DNA from 2 places in the Acetobacterium sp. KB-1 genome. Region 2 is predicted to be linked to the other one. Evidence: predicted binding sites of a transcription regulator. Region 2 holds the regulator's gene; the other holds the start of a gene.
The links. Region 2 encodes HrcA, which represses chaperone genes, less so after heat shock. Its sites were predicted from a motif close to TGTTAGCACTCNNNNNNNNNGAGTGCTAACA; they were not measured.

Region 1: the regulator HrcA is predicted to act here: its motif matches at 2,499-2,529, upstream of htpG (molecular chaperone HtpG).

The regions. Positions count from the first base shown of each region.
Region 1 is NZ_CP030040.1:366,653-371,925, reverse strand. It holds gene htpG (molecular chaperone HtpG) at 575-2,470, opposite strand; gene DOZ58_RS01710 (LL-diaminopimelate aminotransferase) at 2,678-3,913, opposite strand; gene DOZ58_RS01705 (diaminopimelate decarboxylase) at 4,109-5,273, opposite strand, start outside.
Region 2 is NZ_CP030040.1:1,674,462-1,679,734, forward strand. It holds gene dnaK (molecular chaperone DnaK) at 1-920, opposite strand, end outside; gene grpE (nucleotide exchange factor GrpE) at 1,036-1,599, opposite strand; gene hrcA (heat-inducible transcriptional repressor HrcA) at 1,608-2,642, opposite strand; gene hemW (radical SAM family heme chaperone HemW) at 2,792-3,970, opposite strand; gene DOZ58_RS07730 (tyrosine-protein phosphatase) at 4,081-5,178, shown strand; gene DOZ58_RS07735 (glutamate-5-semialdehyde dehydrogenase) at 5,192-5,273, shown strand, end outside.

The sequences.
Region 1 (5,273 bases), 1.3 Mb from region 2:
TATCGTGTTGTGTGCCTCAAGGCGAACACGGCGATAGCCTATACGACTTGCGCGCATACAACTGATTAACAAGTAGTTGGTACGGGAGTTTGCCGTTACACTTAAAATAAGTTGCTATCCCATAAAAACGCTTAGACCGATGAGAATAAAAGTTTTAGTTTAGGCTCTAAACAATGTCTCATCGAAACTTTCATTGCCAGAGCTACTTCAATAGTTAAAATCATTTTGTTACACCTTCTGCACCTATTTTATCAAAACCGGTTGAACTTGTCAATTGACACTTAAAAAACCAGCACTGTCCTTTAAGGATGGTGCTGGTACTCTCTCAGTATAATGCTATAAGAACTTCCATAAAAATGAATACCCTAGTACCGACAATTGTTGCATCGTGTTGTTTGCATCAGAGCGGACACGGCGATAGCCTGAGTGAAGGCAACGAGCCAATCACAAGCTTGCTTGTAGTTGGCGACTGCCCGCGACTAATAAGAAATTTCTAATTTTTTATTAGTGTCCGATTCTGCAGCAAACAACTGATTAACAATTGATCGGTACGGTATCTCAATCGAACGCCTGATTACATCAGTTTGCTGATGTTTTTGGTAAAGGCTACCACGTCGTCAAGCGGCAGGCCGGCAATTAGTCGGGCCTGATTGTAAAGCAACTCGGTGTAGAGCGCAAACTGGTCATCATCTACTTCATAATAGCTTTTCAGTTTTTCATAAACCGGATGGTTTTTGTTGATTTCCAGCACTTTCTTCGCCTTCACATCACCGCCCTGAGGCATGGTGTTTAAGGTCATTTCCATTTCGATGGAAAGATCTCCTTCAGTGGAAAGATAAGCCACGTCATCTTTTAAGTGGGCCGTGGTTTTTACCTTCACGACTTCATCTCCAATCAGGTCTTTCATTTTTGCCAGAAGTTTTTCATCCACTTCAGATGTTTTTGTATCATCATCGACTTGATTTTCTTCCGGCGCTTCCAGTCCCAGATTCTGGCTGGAAACTGAACGGAATTCCTTGTCCTGATACTGTTTTAAGGTCTGGGTGACAAATTCATCAATGGTCTCGGTTAAATAGAGAATCTCATAATTTTTGTTTTTAATAATGGAAACCTGGGGCAGCTTTTCAAGCTGACTAACCGATGAACCAGTGGCATAATAAATGTATTTCTGATCTTCCGGCATCCGTTCTACGTATTCTTTAAGAGTAACCATCTTGCCTTCTTTGGATGAATAAAAGAGCAGGAAGTCCTGAAGTTTTTCCTTATCCTGTCCCCATTTGTCATAGGTTCCGACTTTGATCTGATTACCGAAAGCGGTAAAGAATTTTTCATAGGTTTCGCGTTCGTTGGCCAGCATTTTTTTGAGTTCTTCGGAAATTCGGGTATCGATTTTACGGCTGATTAAGCGTAGCTGACGATCCTGCTGAAGCATTTCCCGGGAAATATTTAATGAGATATCCTCGGAGTCCACCACCCCTTTAACAAAACTGAAGTAATCCGGCAACAGCTCACTGCATTTTTCCATAATCAGGACGCCGTTGGAATAGAGCTCGAGCCCCTTTTCATAGTCTCTGGTGTAGTAATCAAAGGGGGCCTGACCGGGGATATAAAGGATCGCTTTATAGCTCATCGCCCCTTCAATACTCAGGTGAACATGAGCCAAGGGGGCATCAAAGCCTAGTCGCTTGTCGTGGTAGAAATTGTTGTAATCCTCATCGGTCAGCTCATTTTTATTTTTTCGCCAGATCGGGATCATCGAATTCAGAACATCATCTGCCAGATAGGTTTCGTATTCCGGATTTTCACTGTCCTTGGTGTCTTCTTTGACTCGGCTCTTTTCCTCCACCATCTTAATCGGGTAACGGATGAAGTTGGAGTAATGCTCAACCAGCTGGCGAATGCGATAGGGTTCCAGATAGTCATCGTAGTTATTATCTTCCGAATTCTCTTTGAGATACAGGGTAATTTTTGAACCATGGGTGGTGCGGGTTCCGGGTTCAATGGTATAGCCATCAGCTCCTTCAGAAACCCATACAGATGACGTTTCCTCGTCAAAGGATTTGGTTTCCACCTCAACCTTGTCAGATACCATAAAGGCTGAATAGAAACCGACCCCAAACTGGCCGATAAGATCAAAATCTTCTTCCATTTCCTGATCGTCCTTAAAGTCGCTGGAACCACTTTTGGCAATGGTACCCAAGTTGTCTTCCAGTTCCGCTGCGGTCATCCCGATTCCGGTATCTTCAATGGTCAGGGTCCGGTTATCTTTGTTGGGATGAATACGGATGTAGTAGTCGTCCTTATTAAAGGTTTTATCTTTGTCTGTTAATGTTTTGTAGTAAACCTTGTCGATGGCGTCGGACGCATTTGAAATCAATTCTCTTAAAAATATTTCTTTGTTGGTGTAAATTGAATGGATCATTAAATCCATCAGACGCTTGGATTCTGATTTAAACTGCTTTTTTTCCATAACATACCTCTTCTTCATGTCGTAATCGTATTAGCACTCTTTCTTTGTGAGTGCTAACAATATTGTAAGTAACTTTATGAAAAGTGTCAACACTTTTAATGATTTTTTAAGACTAAATGGTCATCAAATTAATTAATCCTTTAAAACGATAAAAAATCAAAAAAATGCCCGGCTAATTCTCGCAGCCGGACATTTGTTATTTTGTTTTTACAACTTAAATTCGGTGGTAAAACGTCTGATCGCTTCTTGTGTGTTTTCCTTGCTGCCAAAGGCAGTCAGTCTGAAATACCCTTCACCGCTGGGACCAAAACCCACACCCGGTGTTCCAACAATGTTGACCTCACTGAGAAGTTTGTCAAAAAAGGCCCATGAGTCCATGCCTTCCGGCGTTTTTAGCCAGATATAAGGGGCATTAATCCCGCCAAAAACTTCAATTCCAGTACTGGCAACGCCTTCACGAATCATTTTGGCGTTATTCATATAATATGCTACTAGCGCTTTGATCTGCTGTTGACCAGCTTCGCTATAAACAGCTTCCGCGCCTTTTTGGATAATATAAGGAACGCCATTAAATTTGGTACAGTGTCGGCGATTCCACAGTTTATTAATTTCAACCGGTTCGCCCGCTTTGGTATAGCCCATCACTTCTTTGGGAACTACTACATAGGAGCAACGGGTTCCGGTGAAGCCAGCATTTTTGGAAAAGCTTCGGAATTCGATGGCTACCTCCTTGGCACCATCAATTTCGTAAATGCTGTGTGCCACATCGTCTTCCTGAATATAGGCTTCGTAAGCAGCATCGTATAAAATAATAGCCTGGTTGGCTTTGGCATAATCCACCCATTTTTTCAGCTCAGTTTTATTAATCGTGGTTCCGGTCGGGTTATTGGGGAAACACAGATAAATCAGATCCACCTTTTCGGTTGGCAATTGCGGCACAAAGCCATTTTCGGCGGTGCAGGGAATATAGACCATCTCGCTCCACTTACCGTCAGCACCTAACGTTCCACTGCGGCCAGCCATGACGTTACTGTCGACATAAACCGGATAAACGGGATCAGTGATCGCGATTTTAGTATCTTGACTAAATAGTTCCTGAATATTGGCAGTATCACTTTTGGAGCCGTCACTGACAAATATTTCATCAATCGCTAGATCGACACCCCGGGTTTTAAAATCAAACTCGACAATTTTTTCCAGTAGAAAATCATAGCCTTGTTCCGGACCGTAGCCCTTAAAGGTTTTTTCATCGGCCATTTCATCAACAGCGGCGTGTAGACCGGTGATGACTGCTTCAGGCAGCGGTTTGGTCACATCACCAATTCCCAGTCGAATGATGTTGGCCTCCGGATTAGCGGTTTTATAGGCTTCCACCCGTCTCGCTATTTCTGAAAAAAGGTAGGAGCCTGGTAATTTAAGATAATTTTCATTAATTAATGCCATGTTATTTTTTTCCTTTCGTTATCGTCTCTTGACTATTTAATAAAGGTCTTTTGCAAGAACCGTACCGACAAATGTTAATCTGTTGTATGCTGCAGGATCGGACAGGTCTATGACCTGTTCGCCCTGATGCAGACAACATGATGTAACATTTTTCGGTACTCCGATTTTTTTTAATATTAGCGTCACTATTTAAAACTACTTTTTCCACTTGGAAAAATCCAGGGTGGCGAAGTAATCGTCCGGGGTTTCGGCCCGACGGATCAGTTCGGTACTACCGTCTTCTTTAAGCAGCACTTCAGCAGATCGTAGCTTGCCATTGTAGTTATAGCCCATCGCAAAACCGTGGGCACCGGTGTCGTGAAGCACAACCAGGTCACCGATATCAATTTTGGGAAGTTCTCTGTCAATGGCAAACTTGTCATTGTTTTCGCATAAGCCCCCGGTGACGTCGTAGATATGATTAAGGGGGGCATCTTCCTTACCCATCACCGTGATATGATGATAGGCACCATACATGGCCGGACGCATCAGGTTGGCGGCGCAGGCGTCAAGACCAATGTATTCTTTGTGAGTATGTTTCTCATGCAGGGCGGTGGTGACCAGATGTCCAAATGGTCCCAGGACAAAGCGACCCAGTTCGGTGTAAATATCAATATCACCCATTCCGGCCGGCACCAGAATTTCTTCAAAGGCTTTTTTCACACCTCGGCCGACTTCATAAATATCGGTAGGTTGCTGATCGGGCAGGTAAGGAATCCCCACGCCTCCCGAGAGATTTATAAAGGCAATATGAGCGCCGGTTTCCTGATTCAATTCCACGGCGGTCTGGAAAAGAATTCGTGCCAGGGCCGGGTAATATTCATTGGCGATGGTATTGCTGGCTAAAAAGGCATGGATCCCGAAATGTTTAACCCCTTTACTTTTTAGAGTTGCAAATCCTTCGGTCATTTGTTCCCGGGTAAACCCGTATTTAGCGACCTGAGGGGTATCCATAATAGCGTTATCAATAACAAAGTCACCGCCGGGATTAAATCGGCAACTGATGGTTTCCGGCAATCCTGCTACCTCTTCCAAAAAGTCAATGTGGGTGATATCGTCCAGAGTAATCAAAGCGCCCAGTTTGCTGGCCAAAACAAAGTCTTCTTTCGGCGTTACATTGGAGGTAAACATAATATCCGCTCCGGAAAAACCAACCGTATCGGACATCATCAGTTCGGTATAAGATGAGCAATCTACCCCACAGCCTTCTTCTTTTAGAATTTGTAAAATAGTTGGGTTGGGGGTCGCCTTGACGGCAAAATATTCTTTGTAGCCCTTATTCCAGGAAAAGGCTTCCTGCAAGTTTCGCACATTTTCGCGA
Region 2 (5,273 bases):
AACTCATTCTTGGAAAGACCGGCATCCTTCATGGCTTTTTCAACTGGTCCGATGGTACTCTTCACCAGGTCAGAAGTTAATTCATCAAATTTAGCGCGGGTCAGCGATAATTCCAAATGCTGTGGACCTTCTGCCGTTGCCGTAATAAATGGTAAATTAATGTCTGATTTCATAACCGTTGATAATTCGATTTTAGCTTTTTCAGCCGCTTCTTTAAGTCTCTGAAGGGCCATTTTATCATTTTTAAGATCAAGTCCGTGGGTTTTCTTAAACTCTGCTGCCATCCAATCGATGATTTTCTGGTCAAAGTCATCACCACCTAAATGATTATTCCCATTGGTTGATTTAACTTCGAAAACGCCATCGCCAAGTTCCAGAATTGATACATCAAAGGTTCCGCCCCCAAGGTCATAAACCATGATCTTATCATTGGCATCTTTGTCTAAGCCATAGGCTAAAGCGGCTGCAGTTGGTTCATTGATAATTCTTAAAACTTCCAGCCCGGCAATCCGACCAGCATCTTTGGTCGCTTGTCTTTGGGCATCACTGAAGTACGCTGGTACCGTAATAACTGCTTTTGTAACCGTTTCTCCCAGATAAGCTTCAGCATCTGCTTTTAATTTTTGCAGAATCATCGCTGAAATTTCCTGAGGGGTATAACTTTTATCATCAACTGTTACTTTTTTATCGGTGCCCATATCGCGTTTAATTGATGAAATGGTGCGGTCCGGATTCGTAACGGCTTGTCGTTTGGCAACCTGTCCAACTAATCGTTCGCCATCTTTGGCAAAAGCAACAACCGATGGGGTCGTTCTGTTTCCTTCTGCGTTAGGGATAACGACGGCTTCACCGCCTTCTAAAACGGCAACACACGAATTTGTGGTCCCTAAGTCAATCCCGATAATTTTTTCTTTACTCATATCTATTTCCTCCTGTAATTTTGCTTTTTAGTTTATTCTATTAAAATGAAAATTCAGTACTGGTGCTTTCCACCAGCAGATTTTCAACTTTAGACGGTTTATGTCTTAATTAATATTATTTGCTACAAACCTTAACCATCGCTGGTCGGATCACCTTACCCTTGAATTTGTAACCTTTTTGGAAAACATCAATAATATCCTGGTCTTCCTTTTGCTCATCTGTACCGACCGCCACACCGTGGTGGAGATTTGGATCAAAGGGACCTTCACAAACAATTTCTTCCAGACCTTCTTCTTTGAGCACATCCTTAAGTTGTTTAAAAACCATTTCCAATCCGTCAATATAGCCCTTGGCTTCCTCACTGGCATCGATTAGGGCGGCTTGCGCCCGCTCCAGATTGTCCATTACCGGCAACAGCTTGGTAGCAAAGTTTTCTGATGCGAACTGATACATTTCTGTTTTTTCTTTTTGACTTCGCTTTTTGAAGTTCTCAAAATCAGCCTGAAGTCGAACCAAGCGATTCAATACAGCCTCATCCTCCTTTACACTCTCTAATACCTCTTCCGGCGATGCTGTTTCGTCAATGTCATCTGTTAATTCCTCGTCGGTTACCGCGTCAGCTTCTTTTAGCGTTTGTTCATTTTCTTCGATGGTTTGGATTTCCTCTTCTTTTATCATTTAATCACCTATTTCATTAATAAATTTGAGATATGTAAATTTAACTCATTACGTATGTAATTGAGAACCGATGAGACATTGTCATAGTTCATCCGAGTCGGCCCAATCACGCCAAAGGCCCCCATCATCTCGCCATCCAGTTCATAGGTGGAGGTAATGATGCTAAAATCCTTAAGGTTTTCATTGTCATTTTCACTGCCTATTTTAATGCGGATGATCTGGTTGCCGTCTTTCGATGTCATCATTTCCGACAACACCTGTTTTTCCTGAACAATATTGATCAGTTGTTTAATCTTATTCACATCACTGAATTCCGGATAATTGAAAAGGTTCGTTAACCCCGTGGAGTGAACTTCCGAGTCATCCTCCATCAAGACTTTTTTAAGTTGGGGGATAATTTCGTGAATCAGCTTACTCTCGGCTGGTGACAATTCCTGGATCTGATCAATAAGCTCCGAACTCATGTCACTGAGAATGGTGTTTTTCAGAAAGCCATTAATCACATTGGAAAGCTTTAGCGCCAGAATCGCGTCTACCTCCTGAGAAAGGGTTACCTCAATATTTTTGGCCATCCCCTCCTGGGTCACTACTACCATAAGTACCCTGTTTTTAATTAATGAAACAATCTGAACATGCTTACAGTTAAAATTTGTAACCCGAGGTGCCAGAACCACTGCTGTGTAATTGGTTAGCTGAGACAGAACCTGCGCCGTATGGGACATCGTCAGCCCCAGTTCAGTGGTATGATCCAGAAAACCCCGATGAATATCCGTTCGGATCATCTTCTCAAGTTTCTGAATCTCCATGATTTCATCCACATAATAACGATACGCCTGCTGGGTCGGAATCCGTCCCGAAGAGGTATGGGGTTGAACTAAAAAACCTAACTCTTCAAGATCTGCCATTTCATTTCGGATGGTGGCCGGGCTGATACCCAGGTTACATCTTTTTGAAAGGGTCCGGGAGCCAACCGGCTCGGCCGTATTAATATAATCACGGATGATCACTTCAAGTATTTTCTTTTTACGTGCGTTAAGTTCCATGATTCACCTCGTTATTAGCACTCACAATAATCGAGTGCTAACATCTGAGTTAAATATAACATCCTACCCCCTACATTGTCAACTAGTTTCTATAATAGCTTGCTCACCTTTTAAAGTTTTCTTAAGATATTTTTTTGATCTGATTTCATCTATAGAAAAGCCATAAATACCTGGTTTCCAAAATCCTGTCCTTTTGGTGTCAGCTTTAAAAATGACCCATCCCAATTAAGCAAACCATCAGCAATCAGCGGCTTTATGACCTCACCATATCGATCCCAATAACTTTGGCCAAAACGGGCAAAAAAATCACTATCCCGAATGCCGCAAAGCTTACGCAAACCTAAAAACATCCACTCACTCATCATTTCCCGGGGCGTCATCTCAGCTTCTAATGTTGCTGGGGATTCTCCGGCCTTGATGACATCGATATACTGACTTAGTGCATTGGTGTTACCATAGCGCCGACTATTAAAATAACCATGGGCACCCAGACCAAAGCCCAGATAGGGCACCAGTTCCCAATATTTAATGTTGTGGCGGCTTTGATAGCCGGGCTTACAGTAACTGGAAATCTCATAATGGTCATAACCCTGCTCTTTTAGAAACGCATCGACTGCCCAGTGCATTTCCCGCTCTTCATCTTCATCGGGCAAATTTAGCTGCCCCGCTGCGACCCAATTGGCCATCGGGGTACCCGGCTCTAAAATTAAGCTGTAGCACGACAGATGGGTGGGCGCAAAAGACATCAGCGCGATCAGTGTCGCCATCACATCCGATCGTTTCTGACCCGGTAAACCGACCATCACATCGACGCTGATGTTTGAAAAACCGACGTTTTTTAAAATTTCCATCGATTTAATAAAATCCGACTGGCTGTGAATCCGACCGAGGATTTGAAGCAGAAAGTCCTGCCAGGCCTGCAGACCCATACTGATCCGATTGATCCCCGCTTTCTTATAGCGGCTGGCCTTCTCTTCTGTTAAGGTTCCCGGATTAATTTCAATGGTGATTTCCGCCGTATCCTCAATTACAAAGACTTCCTTTATAAGAGACAATGTTTTTTCAATATAACCGGGTGCAATCGACGATGGGGTACCGCCCCCCAAATAGATGGTGTCCACAGCCGGTAAAACACCATTGATTTCCTTGTGACGTCTTATTTCCTTTTCCAGTGCATCAAAATACTCCCCAATCCGCTCCTCGCTCTGGGCGGAAAGAGAAGTAAAATCACAATAGGCACATTTTTTTTTGCAAAAAGGGATATGGCAATAAATACCTAGTGTATTTTTGGGTTGACTACCTAACGCCTTAGTTTTTGTGGTATTCATTCATTCTCCTCGCATTTTAAAGACTTTTTTTCTTTGATTTATGCTATAATTATAACATAGTCATTACCTATAATTAGAAACTAAACGAAGTCACAGAAAGGAAATCATCAATGAAAAAAGTAACCACCATTGCCATCATTGCCGGCGCAGCTGCAATCGTTCCAGCCTATTTTCTGGTACGAAAACTGCTTGACAAAAAGAAGTCGTCAAAAACCATCACTACCGCTCAGCCTGCCTCTAAAGCGATCAAGGCCGCAGGTTCTAAAGCGGCAAACCAGCAAACCGCGGCACGCATCGATCCAGAGCAACTTAAAACAATTCTCCCGGCAGAGGTTCATCCTGCCCCAAAAGCCGATCAGGAAAAAAACGCCTATCCGGGTCTGATTGCGCCAAACGGACGAATCCTATATAACTTCAAAGATGAAAATAACCTCATCTTCTGTGACGAAACCCAGCTCGGCAAACGTCTGATCCAACTCGAAAACTCGATTAATATTCGGGATATCGGCGGCTATACCGGAATGGACGGCCGAAAGATAAAATGGCGAAAGGTTATCCGCAGTGAAGAACTGGCCCATCTGTCCGATAAAGATGTGTCTTATTTTGCCGCGCTGCGACTCAAACATGTCTTTGATTTTAGAAACAAATCCAAAGCCGAACGACAGGTTGACCGCCTGCCCAAAACAGCCGAGTATCACCTGTTGCCAATTTTCTCCGGCGATGATATGGGACTGGATCACAAAGATTTTACCCAGCCGGGCATGGTGGATGCCTTTATGCGTCGTATCTATAAGCTCCAGACCGAAGATCGGGCCCAACGCTTCGCCGAGGTGCTTAAGTATTTAACTGAACCTTCTGAATCCCCCATTCTTTACCATTGCACCAACGGCAAGGACCGCACCGGTTTTATGACTTATCTGATTTTAAGCATTTTAGGCGTAAAAGAGGATGTGATCCTTTCTGATTACACCCTTACCAACCTGACCTTCGACGAAAGCTATAACCTCCTGGGCAATATCATGTCCGAGGAATTAGGCATCGAGAATTATCACCTCTGGGAATTTTACGGTGTCAAGCCGGATTGGCTAAAGACTTCGATGGATTATGTCAACACTCATTTTGGAAATGTTGAAACCTATTTAATGGAAAAAACCGATTTACGGGAGAAAGATTTTAAAAAGATCCGTGATAATTTATTAGCGAAATAAGGAGGAAACGCCAATGCAAATGGAACAATTGGGCAAAATTGCCCGGGAAGCCGGCATTTTACTGGCCGCTACCGATACCAAAACACGAAACGCTG